2 regions of the Holzapfeliella sp. JNUCC 80 genome follow, and region 1 is predicted to be linked to the other one. Evidence: predicted binding sites of a transcription regulator. Region 1 holds the regulator's gene; the other holds the start of a gene.

Region 1 (7,389 bases):
CATCGCTTCTAAGTCATTGTCAGATTGTGCTTTTTCTAAAGCTTCTAGAGCTTCTTTAGCTTTTGAAACTTCTTCTTCAGAAACTTTGCCATCTAATTCTTTCAATGTCTTATCAGTTGTGAAGATTAATTGATCAACTTCATTACGTAAGTCTACTTCTTCTTTACGTTTTTTATCTGCTTCAGCGTTTTCTTCAGCATCTTTTGTCATACGTTCAATTTCTTCATCTGATAGACCTGATGAACTTTGGATTGTAATTTTTTGTTCTTTTTGAGTACCTAAGTCTTTAGCAGATACATTTACAATACCATTTTTATCAATGTCAAATTTAACTTCGATTTGAGGAACACCACGTGGTGCTGGTGGAATATCTGTTAATTGGAAACGACCTAGCGTCTTGTTATCAGCAGCCATTGGACGTTCACCTTGAAGAACGTGAATGTCTACAGCTGGTTGATTGTCAGCAGCTGTTGAGAAGACTTGTGACTTACTTGTAGGAATTGTTGTGTTACGTTCAATTAATTTAGTTGAAACGCCACCCATTGTTTCGATACCTAATGATAATGGTGTTACGTCAAGAAGAACAACATCTTTAACGTCACCTGAAATCACACCACCTTGAACAGCAGCACCTAAGGCAACAGCTTCATCAGGGTTGATTGAGTGATCAGGTTTTTTACCTGTCCAGTCTTCAACAGCTTTTTGAACTGAAAGAATACGTGTTGAACCACCGTTTAAGATAACTTTGTCAACTTCATCTTTTGAAAGTCCAGCATCTTTTAGTGCATTTTCAACTGGGATTCTTGTTCTTTCAACTAATTCAGCTGTGATTTCATCGAATTTAGCGCGAGTTAAGGTTGTTTCCAAGTGTAATGGACCTGCTTCACCTGCTGAGATAAATGGCAAGCTAATTTGAGTTGTTGTTACACCTGATAAATCTTTTTTAGCTTTTTCAGCTGCATCTTTTAGACGTTGTAATGCCATTTTATCTTTAGATAAGTCAATACCATTTTCGTCTTTAAATTGTGCAATCAACCAATCCATGATTGCTTCATCAAAGTCATCCCCACCTAAGTGAGTATCACCATTTGTTGAAAGTACTTGGAATACACCGTCACCTAATTCAAGGATAGAAACGTCAAATGTACCACCACCCAAGTCATAAACAAGGATTTTTTCGTCTTCTTCGGCTTTGTCTAAACCATAAGCTAAAGCACTAGCAGTTGGTTCGTTAACAATACGTTTAACATCTAAACCAGCAATCTTACCAGCATCTTTTGTTGCTTGTCTTTGTGAATCATTGAAGTAAGCAGGCACTGTAATAACAGCTTCTGTTACTTCTTCACCTAAGTAATCTTCACTGAATTTTTTGATGTGTTGTAAAATCATTGCTGAAATTTCTTGTGGTGTATATGACTTGTCACCAACAGTTACTTTGTAACCAGCTTCACCAATGTGACGTTTGATAGAAGAAATTGTGTCTGGGTTTGTAATTGCTTGTCTTTTAGCAACTTCCCCAACTTGAATTTCACCATCTTTAAAAGCAACAACAGAAGGAGTTGTACGGTTACCTTCTGGGTTTGCAATAATTTTTGGTTCTTTACCTTCTAAAACAGCAACTGCTGAGTTAGTTGTTCCTAAATCAATACCAATAACTTTTGACATAAATCAATAACTTCCTTTCGAATTTCTTAGTTTGCAACGCTAACCATTGCAGGTCTTAAAATACGATCTTTAAATAAGTATCCAGGTTGATAAACTTCAACAACTGTATCTTTTGGATGGTCTTCAGTTGCTTCAACTGTTTGGACAGCTTGGTGATAATTTGGATCAAAATGTGCACCTTCTGCTTCAACTTCTGTAATGCCTTTATCATTTAAAGCTTTCATTAATGCGTTATAAGTTAATTCAATCCCTTTTTTCAATTGGCTTGAAGCCTCATCGTCAGCTTGAACTTGTAAAGCTCTTTGTAAATTGTCTAAAGCTGGCAAAATTTCTTTTGCAAGGCTTTGACCTTCATATTTACTGAATTGAGCGAGTTCTTTTTGTTGACGTGTTTGAATATTTTGGATTTCAGCTTGTGAACGCAAGTATTTATCTTGCGCTTCTTCAAGCTCTTGTTGAAGTTTTTCAACTTCTGAAGGTTCTTCTGCTTCAACAACTTCTTCCGTTGTTTCTTCAACAGGTTCTTCGGTTGTATTTTCTTGTTTAATATCTTTTTCTTCGTTAGACACTGTCATCCTCCTTATCTAAACTTGCTATAATAATCTAGTAATTGATCTGCAAGTTCTTCTTTGAAGTAGTTCATTAAACTAATCATCTGTGAATAGGGCATGTTTGTTGGCCCTAGTAAAGCGACAATTCCATTTCCAAAGTCACCGACTTCATATGTAGCCGTCAATAGACTGTAGTCTTTCAATAAATCAAGCGGTAGCTCGTCTCCTAAACGGACATGAACTGAAAATGCTGGATTGTTTAGACTATTTTCATGAATTAAATCTGAAAATATCTCTGGATGACTAAGCAACTGATAAAGTGACTTCAAATTATCCAAGTCATCAAAACTAGAATAATTGTTAAGGAGATTCAACTCACCATTAACGAATAGTTGATCAGTTTCAGTTGGTTTGAAAACATCCTTCAATAATTGAAGAAGAATCAAACTAGCTGTGTCCTCTTCAATACCGAGAATTGACATGAACTTCTCAGAAGAATAACTCGATACTTCATGTAAAGTTTTGCCCTTAACTGCCGTATTGATTTTCTCAACTAATGATTCTAGTTCTTTACCCGATACATCCTCAGGTAAGCGATAAAGCTGATTTTTGACGTCGCCATCGCTGGTAACCAAAATTGCCATCATTTGATGATTAGAAAGTGGCACGATGCGAAATTCAGTAATTCTACAAAACTGAATTTCTGGACTAGCTACAAAAGCTGTATAACTAGTCAGATCAGATAATATTTTTGCCGAACGAGATACAATATCGTCAATTTTTTGAAATTGATGATTGAAATCTATTTGCAGTTTTTCATGCAAGTTTTCTGGCATATCTGTTGGCTGTAATAAATAATCTAGATAATAGCGATATCCCTTATTTGATGGGACACGACCAGAAGATGAATGTGTTTTTTCGATTAATCCTAATTCCTCAAGCTTAGCCATTTCATTTCTGATAGTGGCTGAAGAAACTTGAATCGTTAGTTCATCCATCAATGTCTTTGACCCAACAGGCTGTTGTGTCTTGTTAAAGACATTGATAATCATCTTTAATATTAGTTCTTGTCGTTTTGATAACATAGCGTCACCTCTTCGAATTAGCACTATTAAATTACGAGTGCTAACTATTAGAATATAACAACTAAATAGCAGAATGTCAAGATGACAGCTAAAATTATCAAGCTATTTTTTTAAGGTTTTGAAATAGGCTTTGCTATTGGCTTCGTCTTGGTTCAATTGTTCAATTAAAGCAACGACTGAGGGGTACTTTTCTTCTGGTCGAAGATAGTGATACCATCTCACATCAACAATTTCATCATAAATATCTTCATCAAAATCAAAAATATTGACTTCAACGGATAAATCTTTCACATCATCAAATGTAATGTTATAACCAACACTTGCCATCCCTTGATACCATTGGTTATGAACCTTCAATTCAACAGTATAGGCACCTGAGGCTAGACCGACCTTATCTTCACTAGAAGCAATATTAGCCGTTGGAAACCCCAATTTTCGGCCGCGTTTGAACCCATGAACGACTTGTCCAGATGTCTGATAAATTGAATCCAGTAATTCATTAGCCTGATCGACGTCACCTTTTTCGATTAATCGACGAATTCGAGTTGAACTAACTTTTTCATTACCTTTGTTGTAACTGTCGACTTCATAAACATCAAATTTATTTTGAGCTAACTGTTTTAGCAATGACATATTAGCTACTTCTTTTTTTCCAAAAGTATAATCAAATCCTGCAACAACTGCTTTAACATTTAATTTAACCAGAACATTGTTGATAAATTCATCAGGTTGAACCTTAGCTAGCGGGCCATTGAAATTGCCAATATAGAAGATATCGACCCCTGCTTCATTCATCAATTGTTGTTTTTCACTTGTTGTAGTAATTAACGGCACAGTAACATCAGCTGGACCATATATTTTGCTAGGGTGCGTATTCATTGTCATAACAGCTAATTTCAAGTTTTGCTCTTGAGCAACTTTTTGACCTTTTTCAATTAATTGACGATGACCTAGATGAACACCATCAAAAAATCCAAGAACCAATACAATTCCTTGAGGTTCGACAATTTGATTATTAACTGGATAATCTAGTTCGTAACTACGCATACTTATCCTCCCTTATCGGTTAACTATTTTGAAGCAACATCATTTCCGGACGATAAAGTGGCGGATGTTTAACGTCTTTCTTGTAAATCGCTTTTATTTTTCGATTATGATACAAACATAGACGTTCTACGTCAATTGGAAATTTAAGTTTGGCACCATTTTGTACCATTTCAAACTCTTTATCGCTTAAATGGTAAGCCGGTTGATCTTCAAAGAAACGTTCAAGAGGTACCACATAATCAGGTGCTTTTTCAGGTTGTTCTTTTAAAGTCTCTAATAAAACAGCATCTTTCAACCCGAATCCAGCACTTTTAGCACGGGTCAATGAGCTCATAACAGCAGGAACGCCAAGAATATCGCCTAATTGTTTAATTAGTGTTCTCACATAAGTTCCCTTTGAACAAGTAATTTCAAATTTAAATCGTTGCTGCTTGTTTTGTTCATCGTAAGTAGATTGTCCTATTTTGGCATATTTAGATACTTTAATATGGCGAATTGGGCGTTCAACAGGAATGTTGTTTCGCGCATAATCATATAATCGACGCCCTTTAATTTTAACGGATGAATACATTGGCGGTAGTTGTTCAACATCCCCTGTTAGTTGTGCCATCGCTGCTACAATTTCTTCTTCTGAATAGGGGGTCTCAACATCTTGTGATTTCGTCACTTCACCATCTAAGTCTTCCGTATCAGTTTCAAAGCCTAAAATGGCTTCACCAATATACGCTTTATCATGGGTCTGCATCAAATCGATGATTTTAGTTGCTTGTCCAATCGCAATTGGCAAGATTCCTTCTACTGATGGATCTAAAGTACCACCATGACCCACTTTTTTCATTTGAAGAACGCGACGCATATCACGAACGCAGTCGGTACTCGTCATCCCCTTAGTTTTATATAAAACAATTACACCACTTAACATATCTTACTTAACCATCCTTTATTATAAAAAAAACGCCATAAAATGGCGTTTTTTAGTCTTTTTGATTTAATTGACGAATCAAAGCATCAATTTTGGCACCATAAGCAACAGAATCATCTTTTTTAAAGATTAATTCAGGAACTTTAAACGTTGTCAAATTACGCCCTACTTCGTGACGAATTAAACCTGTTGATTTTTTAAGTCCTTCTTCAACTTTTTGATTGTCAGATGCCTTATCAGACAAAATACTATAGTAAATAGTAGCTTGAGATAAATCACCCGTTAGTTCAACATCAGTAACCGTAACGTCTTTAACTCTAGGGTCTTTAACGTTTTTTCGTAATACTGTTGTGACTTCACGTAAAATTTCTTGTTGCACACGTTCAATACGGTGTTTCATTGGAATTCCCCCTTTTATTTAACAGGAACTTCTTCCATGACATAAGCTTCAATTTCATCATCAACTTTGATGTCATTGTAGTTTTCAATCATCAAACCACAGTCAAAGCCTTGATTTACTTCTTTAGCATCATCTTTAAAGCGTTTTAGTGAAGATAATTTTCCTTCGTAGATAACAATACCATTACGGATTAATCTTACACCACTATCACGTTGAATTGAACCGTTAGTTACGAATGCACCAGCGATAGTTCCAAGTTTTGAAACGTGGAATGTTTCACGAACAATTAAGTTACCTGTAACTTTTTCTTGGAATTCAGGATCTAGCATACCCTTCATAGCTGATTCAATTTCATCAATAGCTTTATAGATAACACCATATAGACGAATATCAACGTTTTCAGTTTCAGCTTGTTTTCTTACTTGTTGTGTTGGACGAACATTAAATCCGATAACGATAGCATTACTTGCAGTAGCTAATGTTACATCACTTTCATTAATAGCCCCTACACCAGAGTAAACGATATTAACTTTAACGCCTTCAACTTCAATCTTTTGAAGTGATCCAGCTAAAGCTTCAGCAGAACCTTGTACATCGGCTTTGATAATAACATCAACTTGTTTCAATTCGCCTTCTTTCATCGTATCGAACAAGTTATCTAGTGTAACACGGCTATTGTTGTTACGTTCTTCAACTAATGCACGTTTTGCACGTTCTTCACCAGCTGCACGAGCAGTTTTTTCATCTTCAAATACTGCGAAACGATCGGCTGAATTTGGCACACCATTAAGACCTGTAATTTCAACTGGTTCTGATGGATGTGCTTCTTTAACACGACGACCGCGGTCGTTAGTCATAACACGAACACGACCAAATGTATTACCCACAACAATTGGGTCACCTACACGAAGTGTTCCTTGTTGAACTAATAATGAAGCTACTGAACCTTTACCTTTATCAAGACGTGCTTCGATAACTGTACCAACTGCTTTTTGTTCTGGGTTAGCGTGTAATTCCATCACGTCAGCTTGTAATAGAATCATTTCTAGTAAGTCATCAACGTTTTCACCAGTTTTAGCAGAAATTGGAACAAAGATTGTTGATCCACCCCAATCTTCAGGAATCAATTCATATCCCATCAATTGTTCCATCACGTGATTAGGGTTTGCATCAGGTTTATCAATCTTGTTAACTGCCACAATAATTGGTACACCAGCAGCTTTGGCATGGTTAATCGCTTCTTTAGTTTGAGGCATAACACCGTCATCAGCTGCCACTACTAAGATGATAATATCAGTAATATCAGCACCTCTAGCACGCATATTTGTAAACGCAGCATGCCCTGGTGTATCCAAGAAAGTGATTAAGCGACCGTCATTATCAACTTGGTAAGCACCAATATGTTGGGTAATTCCACCCTCTTCACCATCTGTAACGTGAGTGTTACGCAAGTGGTCAAGTAAGGTTGTCTTACCATGGTCAACGTGTCCCATGATTGTAATAACGGGTGGTCTAGGTGTTTGATTTTCAGTATTGCTATTTTCAGCTTCAAAGATTTTGTCAATATCTGAGATATCTTCATGTTCTTTTTCTTTTGAATCAATACCGTAATCAGTTGCAATCAATTCGATTGTATCTTTATCAAGTGATTGATTTTGGTTAACCATAACACCTAACATGAATAGCTTTTTAACAACTTCAGCTGGTTCACGGTGTAAT
Region 2 (7,389 bases), 300 kb from region 1:
AACACCACAATCAAACCACATAAACTCAACAACGACGACGACTTGCAGACAGGTGCTATTGCCGTCGATCGTAAAACTAATCAAGTTATCAACCATGAAGATAAATTGGTTAAAAACTTATTCATTTGGGGACTACCAACCGAAGGTCTTCATTTCCAAACGACAACGGTTGCTCAAGTTACTCCTGACAACTTCTTTATTAACGAAAGCCAGGCCATGTTCAACGCATTCTTAAAAAACATTAACAATTAAAAAAAGCTACCGCGATATCGCGGTAGCTTTTTGATTATAGCACTTTTGATAAAAAGTCTTGTGTTCGTTTGTGTTGTGGATGATCAAAGATTTGTTCAGGTGTTCCCTGTTCAATAATGTGTCCTTGATCAAAGAATAGCACGTGATCTGCCACTTCTTTAGCAAATCCCATTTCGTGAGTAACCACAAGCATGGTCATTCCTTCTTTAGCCACGTCTTTCATAACACCTAAAACATCGCCAACCATTTCAGGATCTAACGCACTTGTTGGTTCATCAAAAAGCATCACATCTGGGTTCATTACAAGTGAACGCGCAATTGCGACACGTTGCTTTTGTCCACCTGATAGTGAGTCAACTTTGACTTCTGCTTTGTCACTTAGACCCACACGTTTAAGATATTGACGCGCTTTCTTTTCAGCTTCTTCTTGACTCATTAAGCCTAGTTCTCTTGGTGCTAAAGTTAAGTTATCTAGAACATTTAAATTATTAAATAAGTTAAAGTGTTGAAACACCATGCCGATTTTTTCACGGACTTTATTGATGTCAGTTTCTTTACTGTTCAAGTCATGACCATCAATATTAATGTTTCCGCCTGTTGGTTCCTCTAAATGGTTTAGCATTCTCAAGAAAGTACTTTTACCTGATCCAGAAGGTCCAATAATAACCACAACTTGGTTACGTTTAACGTCTAAATCAACGCCTTTAATTACGTGATTGTCGCCATAACTTTTTTGTAAGTCACGAACTTTAATAATGTTTTCGGTTTTTTTAGCCATTATTTGTTCAACCTTCTTTCTACATATTTAGAAGCCCATGTTAATAAGGTAATGATTACTAAGTAAATCAGTGCGATAATTGCCCAAACTTTGAATCCTTCAAGATTTCTAGCAATGATAATCTTACCTGTTTGTGTTAGTTCAACTAATCCGATGATTGATAAGATTGATGTATCTTTCAATGTGATAATGAATTGGTTGATAAATGATGGAATAATTAACTTAATTCCTTGTGGTAGCACAACTCGTCTCATGGCTTTACCAAATGGCAATCCAAGTGAACGCGCTGCTTCCATTTGTCCTTTATCAACAGACTTAATCCCACCTGCAATGAAGGCCGCTGTATAAGCCCCTTCATTGAACATTAAGGTGATAATTCCGGCAACAACAGCTGGAATTTTTACCCCTGTTAAGCTTGGGATACCTGTATAAATGAACAATGCCAGTACTAGTAATGGCAATCCACGGAAAATGTAAATAACTGTCGTTGAAATGCCATTTAAGATTTTACTTGGAACAACGCCCATTAATCCGAAGACAATTCCAAAAATAGTTGCAAAGAAAATGGCCATAATCGTCAATGCCATTGTTTCTTTTAGTCCATCTAATAATGCAGTACCGTTAACTTTTAGCAACCCTCCAAAAGTACTTTCACTTTCTTTTTGTTGCTTTTGTAATTCTAAAGCGTCTTTTCCTAAGTAACGTGACACGATTTGATCGTATTCGCCACTCTGCTTAATTTTTTCAAGACCTTTATTGAAGGCTTCCAGTAATTCTTGATTTTGACCTTTTTTAACTGAAAAACCATACTGACCTGTTGTGTTAGCTTCTGAAGATACCTTTAAAGCTGTCCCTTGGTTAATAGCATAGGTAATAACCGGCATATCTTCAAACAAACCAGCAGAATTACCAGTCAAAACATCTTGATACATGGAATTAGTGTCATCAAATGTTACAACTGTAAAGTCATATTTTTTAGCTTGTTCAATACCATAGTTAGCAGCGGCTGTCCCTGTTTTAACTGCGACTCTTTTACCTCTAGCATCTTCCATGGACTTGATTGAATCATTATTTTGTGCCGTTACAAAAACTGCCCCTGTGTTGAAATATGGTGTTCCAAAGTCCATTTTCTTCTCACGGTCAGCAGTAATTGTTGTCCCAGCAATCACACCATCTACTTGACCTGTATCAAGTGCTTGAACTGCAGCACTAAAGCCCAGTGGTAAAATCTTAACCTCAAAATTTTCAGCCTTAGCAACTGCTTTTATTATATCAATATCGATTCCTATGTACTCTGTATTGCTTGAATTAGCAAACTCAAAAGGTGGATACGTTACATCAGTCCCAATCTGGTAAACTTTTTTTTCTTCAGCTTTGACAGTCTCTTGATGACTGGTCATAAAAATACCACTCACTAAGAGTGCAAAGCTCATCACAACTAGCATAATTTTGCTTTTCATTGTAAACCCTCTCACACAAATAATGTTTTATTATAATACTTAATATAAATTTAAGATATCATATTTTAGTATAAAAACGCCAGTTTAATTTAGAATACAGCTGGTTTTAGCTTAGTAAATTTAGTCATTGCATATTGACCTTATTCTTATTTTATGATTAAATTAGCACAGTACTTAAAAGAGTGCTAATTACTAAAAGGAGGCACTTAAAATATGCTTATACCAACAGTTATTGAACAAACTTCTCGTGGTGAACGTTCTTACGATATCTATTCTCGTTTACTTAAAGATCGTATCATCATGCTATCTGGAGAAGTTAATGACCAAATGGCTAATTCAATTATTTCACAATTACTTTTCTTGGATGCCCAAGATTCTGAAAAAGATATCTCAATCTACATTAACTCACCTGGTGGGGTTATCACTTCTGGATTAGCTATTTTAGATACAATGAACTTCATTAAAGCTGATGTTCAAACAATTGCAACAGGTATGGCTGCGTCAATGGCCAGTGTCCTACTTGCAGGTGGAACAAAAGGTAAACGTTTTGCTTTACCTAACTCAACAGTTTTAATTCACCAACCTCTTGGTGGTGCTCAAGGACAAGCAACTGAAATTGAAATTGCTGCTGAAGAAATCCTAAAAACACGTAAAAAAATGAACAAAATTTTAGCTGATGCAACTGGACAAGATATTGAAACTATTCAAAAAGATACTGAACGTGATCATTATCTAACTGCACCAGAAGCAAAAGAATACGGTTTGATTGACGAAATCATGACTAACAAACGTTAATGATAATTCAATCAATAAAAAACACGCCTCATAAAATTGAGGCGTGTTTTTTTATATTTCAAAACTGATTTTTGATAGTTTTGAACCTAATTGTGTCATCGTTTCTCTCAATGATTGATATTGTTCTGGTGTTAAGTCTAATTTACTCAAACAAAAGTTGAGATGATCATACAACTCTTGACGCTTTTTAAGAGCTGAAGGTGTTGGCTTCAACACTAATCGACGTTCATCTTCTGAAGAATGACGACGCTTAACCCAATCAAGCTTTTCAAGCCTTCTTAATAAAGGTGTTAGCGTTCCACTATCAAGGCCTACATTTTCACCCAGCTCTTTTACAGACATTGATTCATGCTCGTATAAAGCAAGCATTACAATGTATTGTGCATACGTCAAATTAAAAGGCTCTAGTGCTTTTGAGTAAAATCTCTTAAAAAATTTATCTGCTTGATAAATCGAAAAGCATAGCTGCTCTCCTAGAATAATTTCATTATCCATAACCGATTCTCCAATTTATTTATTCTGTTCTAATCTTGTCTGCAATATCATTTAGCTTTTTAAATCTATGATTGATTCCAGATTTTGAAATTGGACCATCTGGAATTTTTGCAGCTAGTTCTTTTAGTGACATTTCTTGATTTTTTAATCTAAATGAAGCTAAAACTTGTAGTTTTTCTGGTAACATATCTAATCCATAAGTCTGCTCGATTAAACTGATATTTTCAACTTGTCTGGCCGCAGCATTTGCTGTTTTCTTCAAGTTAGCAGTATCACAATTCACTAAGCGATTAACCGAATTTCTCATGTCTCGCATAATTCTTAAATCTTCAAAAGCTAGCATCGCACTTGTTGCGCCTGTAATATTTAAAAATTCAGCAATCTGTTCTGCACCTTTTAGATAGGTGATGTAACCACTTCGCCTTTGCGTAGTCTTAGCATTTAAACTAAATTTATTCATAATTTTGGCGATTGCTTCATTGTGATTACGATGATTTGAGTAAATTTCCAAGTGATATCGACTAGTTTCAGGATTGTTAATACTGCCACCTGTCAAAAATGCCCCTCTTAAATAACAAATGCTATCTTGCTGGCTGTCAATAACACGTTGTGGAATCGTTGTACTAATATCAAAAGAATTAGGCTTCATGATTTTTAAGTCATCTAATATTTCTGACACTTTTTCTTTAATTCTAACAACGTACTGGTTATTCTTTTTGAGTTTCATTTTTCTTGAAACAATAATTTCAGGTTCAATATTATATACTTTTTTCATCAAGGAAAATAAGCGTCGAGCTGTGGCTGGATGTTCAGTTATAACATTAAGTTGTAGCCTTTTATGACCAATTGAAATTGAACCGCTCATTCTGATGAATGCGGCTAGTTCAGATTTGGCATGCTCATCGTTAACTTCTAGTGACGCAAGCTCTTTTTTAACTTGGCTTGCATAAGATGCTACCATGCGCTTCTCCTTCTATAATAAATCTAATATTGCGTTTCTTACTTTTACCCCATCATGGTAAATATTTTTATTTTTGATATCCAAAAAATCGCCTGAGATAACTTTGACGCCATTATTTAATAAGGCTTCTTCATCATGCTCAACAGGTTTGAGGTATCCTTTAGGTGAATTTTGGTGGACTATTTTTTGAGGGATTTGGCGGTTATTAACTAAAACAGTATCAACCGTGCGCGTTTTAAGATGACGGTTGATAATTTCAAGATGGTTATAATCAGTCAAGCACTCCGTTTCGCCTTCTTGAGTCATAATGTTGCAGATATAGGTAATATCAGCTTGCGTTTGTGCTAAGGCTTGACGCACGTTAGGAATGACAACATTAGGTAGAATGCTAGTAAAGAGGCTTCCCGGTCCTAAAATAACCAAATCAGCCTGTTCAATCGCATCAATAACTTCAGTTACTGCTTTGGGTACTTCATCTTTACGGGCTGGATCAGTTACCCAAACTGACTTTATTTGTTTATCAAAAGTCACAATATGACTTTCCCCGCTTTCAACTGTACCATCTTCAAATTCAGCATTTAAAATCAAGGGACTATTTGAAACCGGATAAACGTTGCCATCTATCTTCATTAGCTTTGATAAATACTGAATAGATTCAAACATATCATTTGTCATCTCTGAAAGTGCAGCTATAATCAAATTCCCTAATGCGTGACCTGAAAAAAAGTCATCTTGGCTCTTAAAACGATACTGAAATAAATCTAGCTGATCTTTTGGTAATGTTGAAAGAGATACCATAACATTTCGAATATCACCAGGTGGGACGACATTAATATAATCTCGAATAATGCCGGAAGACCCACCATCATCTGAAACTGTCACCACTGCTGTTAATTCAATATCTGAATCTTTTAATGAGTTCAAAATTACTGATAGCCCTGTTCCGCCGCCAATAACGACAACTTTTTTTGAGCTCATAATTGTTCTCCTTGATAACGCCAAATTTCTCGATGCGTAATATCCGTTGGATAGTCTTTCATTAGTTCCTTACCGAGCTTTTCCGCTAATGCAACTGATCGATGTTGCCCACCAGTACAACCAATAGCAATCGTCAAATTAGTTTTACCTTCTTTAATATAGCCAGGAATAATTGTGATTAATAATTCCCACAGTTTGTCATAAAAATCTGTGGTCATTTTTTGTGTCAAAACATATTCTGCAACCGGTTTTTGTAGCCCCGTTAACGGTTTCATTTCTGGAATATAGTATGGATTAGGTAAAAATCGAACATCAAAAACTAAATCAGCGTCAATTGGCAACCCATATTTAAAACCAAAGCTCATAACTTCAATGTGAAAGATATCAGATAAATCTTCCCCCTTAGTCTGCTCAATTAGTCGCTGTCTTAACTGTTTGGGCTTAATGTTTGACGTATCAATTATTAAATCAGCATGCTGCATAACTGGCATTAGCAGCTGACGTTCTTTGTTAATCCCGTCTAAAAGACGACCTGACATTGCTAAAGGATGGCTACGTCTGGTTTGATTATATCGCTTAACCAAAACTTCATTTGAAGCGTTGAGATAAATAATTTTTGACTGAACTTCTTCTTTAGTTTCAAGAATAGAAACCGCATCAAGTAGTTCGTTATCCAAATCTCTTGATCTCAAATCAATCACAACAGCAACTTTGTCAATATGGCCTGATTCAAACATCAAATTCCAAAATTTGCGCAAAAGCTTTGGCGGCAAATTATCAACGACAAAGTACCCCATATCTTCAAAGCTTTGAATAGCAACAGTTTTACCTGCACCAGACATTCCTGTAATGATGACCAACTGTTTTTTATTATTAACCATGGCGACCCCTCCTAAATAGACCCAAATATTATAACACACCCGGGTGTTTCTTTTGAAGCAACTAATTAATAATTAGTTTTGATTGAGATATTTTTTTAAATAATAACCTGTATAACTTTCAGCATTTTGAGCAACTTCTTCTGGTGTCCCCAGTGCAACGATTGTTCCGCCACCTTCTCCACCTTCGGGACCTAAGTCGACTAATTGATCCGCATTTTTTATCACATCTAAATTATGTTCAATTACCAAGACCGTGTTTCCTTGATCTACCAAACGCTGTAATACCGTAAGCAAACGATTAATATCATCAGTATGCAACCCTGTTGTCGGTTCATCTAAAATATAAAGATTTTTCCCACTTGATTTTTTGTACAACTCTGAAGCGAGTTTCATCCGTTGGGCTTCACCACCTGAAAGTGTCGTAGCCGATTGACCTAATTTAACATAACCTAAACCAACATCTTCAATGGTTTGGAGTTTGCGTTTAATTTTTGGAATATTATCAAAAAATTCAAGAGATTCTTTAATCGTCATCTCTAACACTTCAGAAATATTTTTATCCTTGTACTTCACTTCTAGTGTTTCAGAATTATAACGCGTCCCATGACAAACTTCACAAGGTACATACACATCTGGTAAGAAGTTCATTTCAATTCTGATAATCCCATCACCACGACAATTCTCACATCTTCCGCCTTTTACATTGAATGAAAAACGGCCTTTTTGATAACCACGAAGTTTAGCTTCGTTTGTCTTAGCAAATAAATCACGAATATCATCAAAAACACT

The links. The regulator HrcA, encoded in region 1, represses chaperone genes, less so after heat shock. The targets are predictions, from matches to a motif close to TTAGCACTCNNNNNNNNNGAGTGCTAA.
Region 2: a site for HrcA is predicted at 2,653-2,679, ahead of clpP (ATP-dependent Clp endopeptidase proteolytic subunit ClpP). Genes of this name have one in related genera too.

Annotation. Positions count from the first base shown of each region.
Region 1 is NZ_CM132205.1:676,036-683,424, forward strand. Features, by position in the region: gene dnaK (molecular chaperone DnaK) at 1-1,665, opposite strand, end outside; gene grpE (nucleotide exchange factor GrpE) at 1,692-2,234, opposite strand; gene hrcA (heat-inducible transcriptional repressor HrcA) at 2,246-3,301, opposite strand; gene ribF (riboflavin biosynthesis protein RibF) at 3,404-4,348, opposite strand; gene truB (tRNA pseudouridine(55) synthase TruB) at 4,368-5,270, opposite strand; gene rbfA (30S ribosome-binding factor RbfA) at 5,323-5,670, opposite strand; partial or broken gene infB (translation initiation factor IF-2) at 5,685-7,389, opposite strand, start outside.
Region 2 is NZ_CM132205.1:379,243-386,631, reverse strand. Features, by position in the region: gene JNUCC80_RS01940 (FAD/NAD(P)-binding protein) at 1-252, shown strand, start outside; gene JNUCC80_RS01935 (amino acid ABC transporter ATP-binding protein) at 287-1,030, opposite strand; gene JNUCC80_RS01930 (ABC transporter substrate-binding protein/permease) at 1,030-2,490, opposite strand; gene clpP (ATP-dependent Clp endopeptidase proteolytic subunit ClpP) at 2,704-3,285, shown strand; gene JNUCC80_RS01920 (MarR family winged helix-turn-helix transcriptional regulator) at 3,337-3,780, opposite strand; gene whiA (DNA-binding protein WhiA) at 3,800-4,741, opposite strand; gene JNUCC80_RS01910 (gluconeogenesis factor YvcK family protein) at 4,754-5,719, opposite strand; gene rapZ (RNase adapter RapZ) at 5,716-6,600, opposite strand; gene uvrA (excinuclease ABC subunit UvrA) at 6,673-7,389, opposite strand, start outside.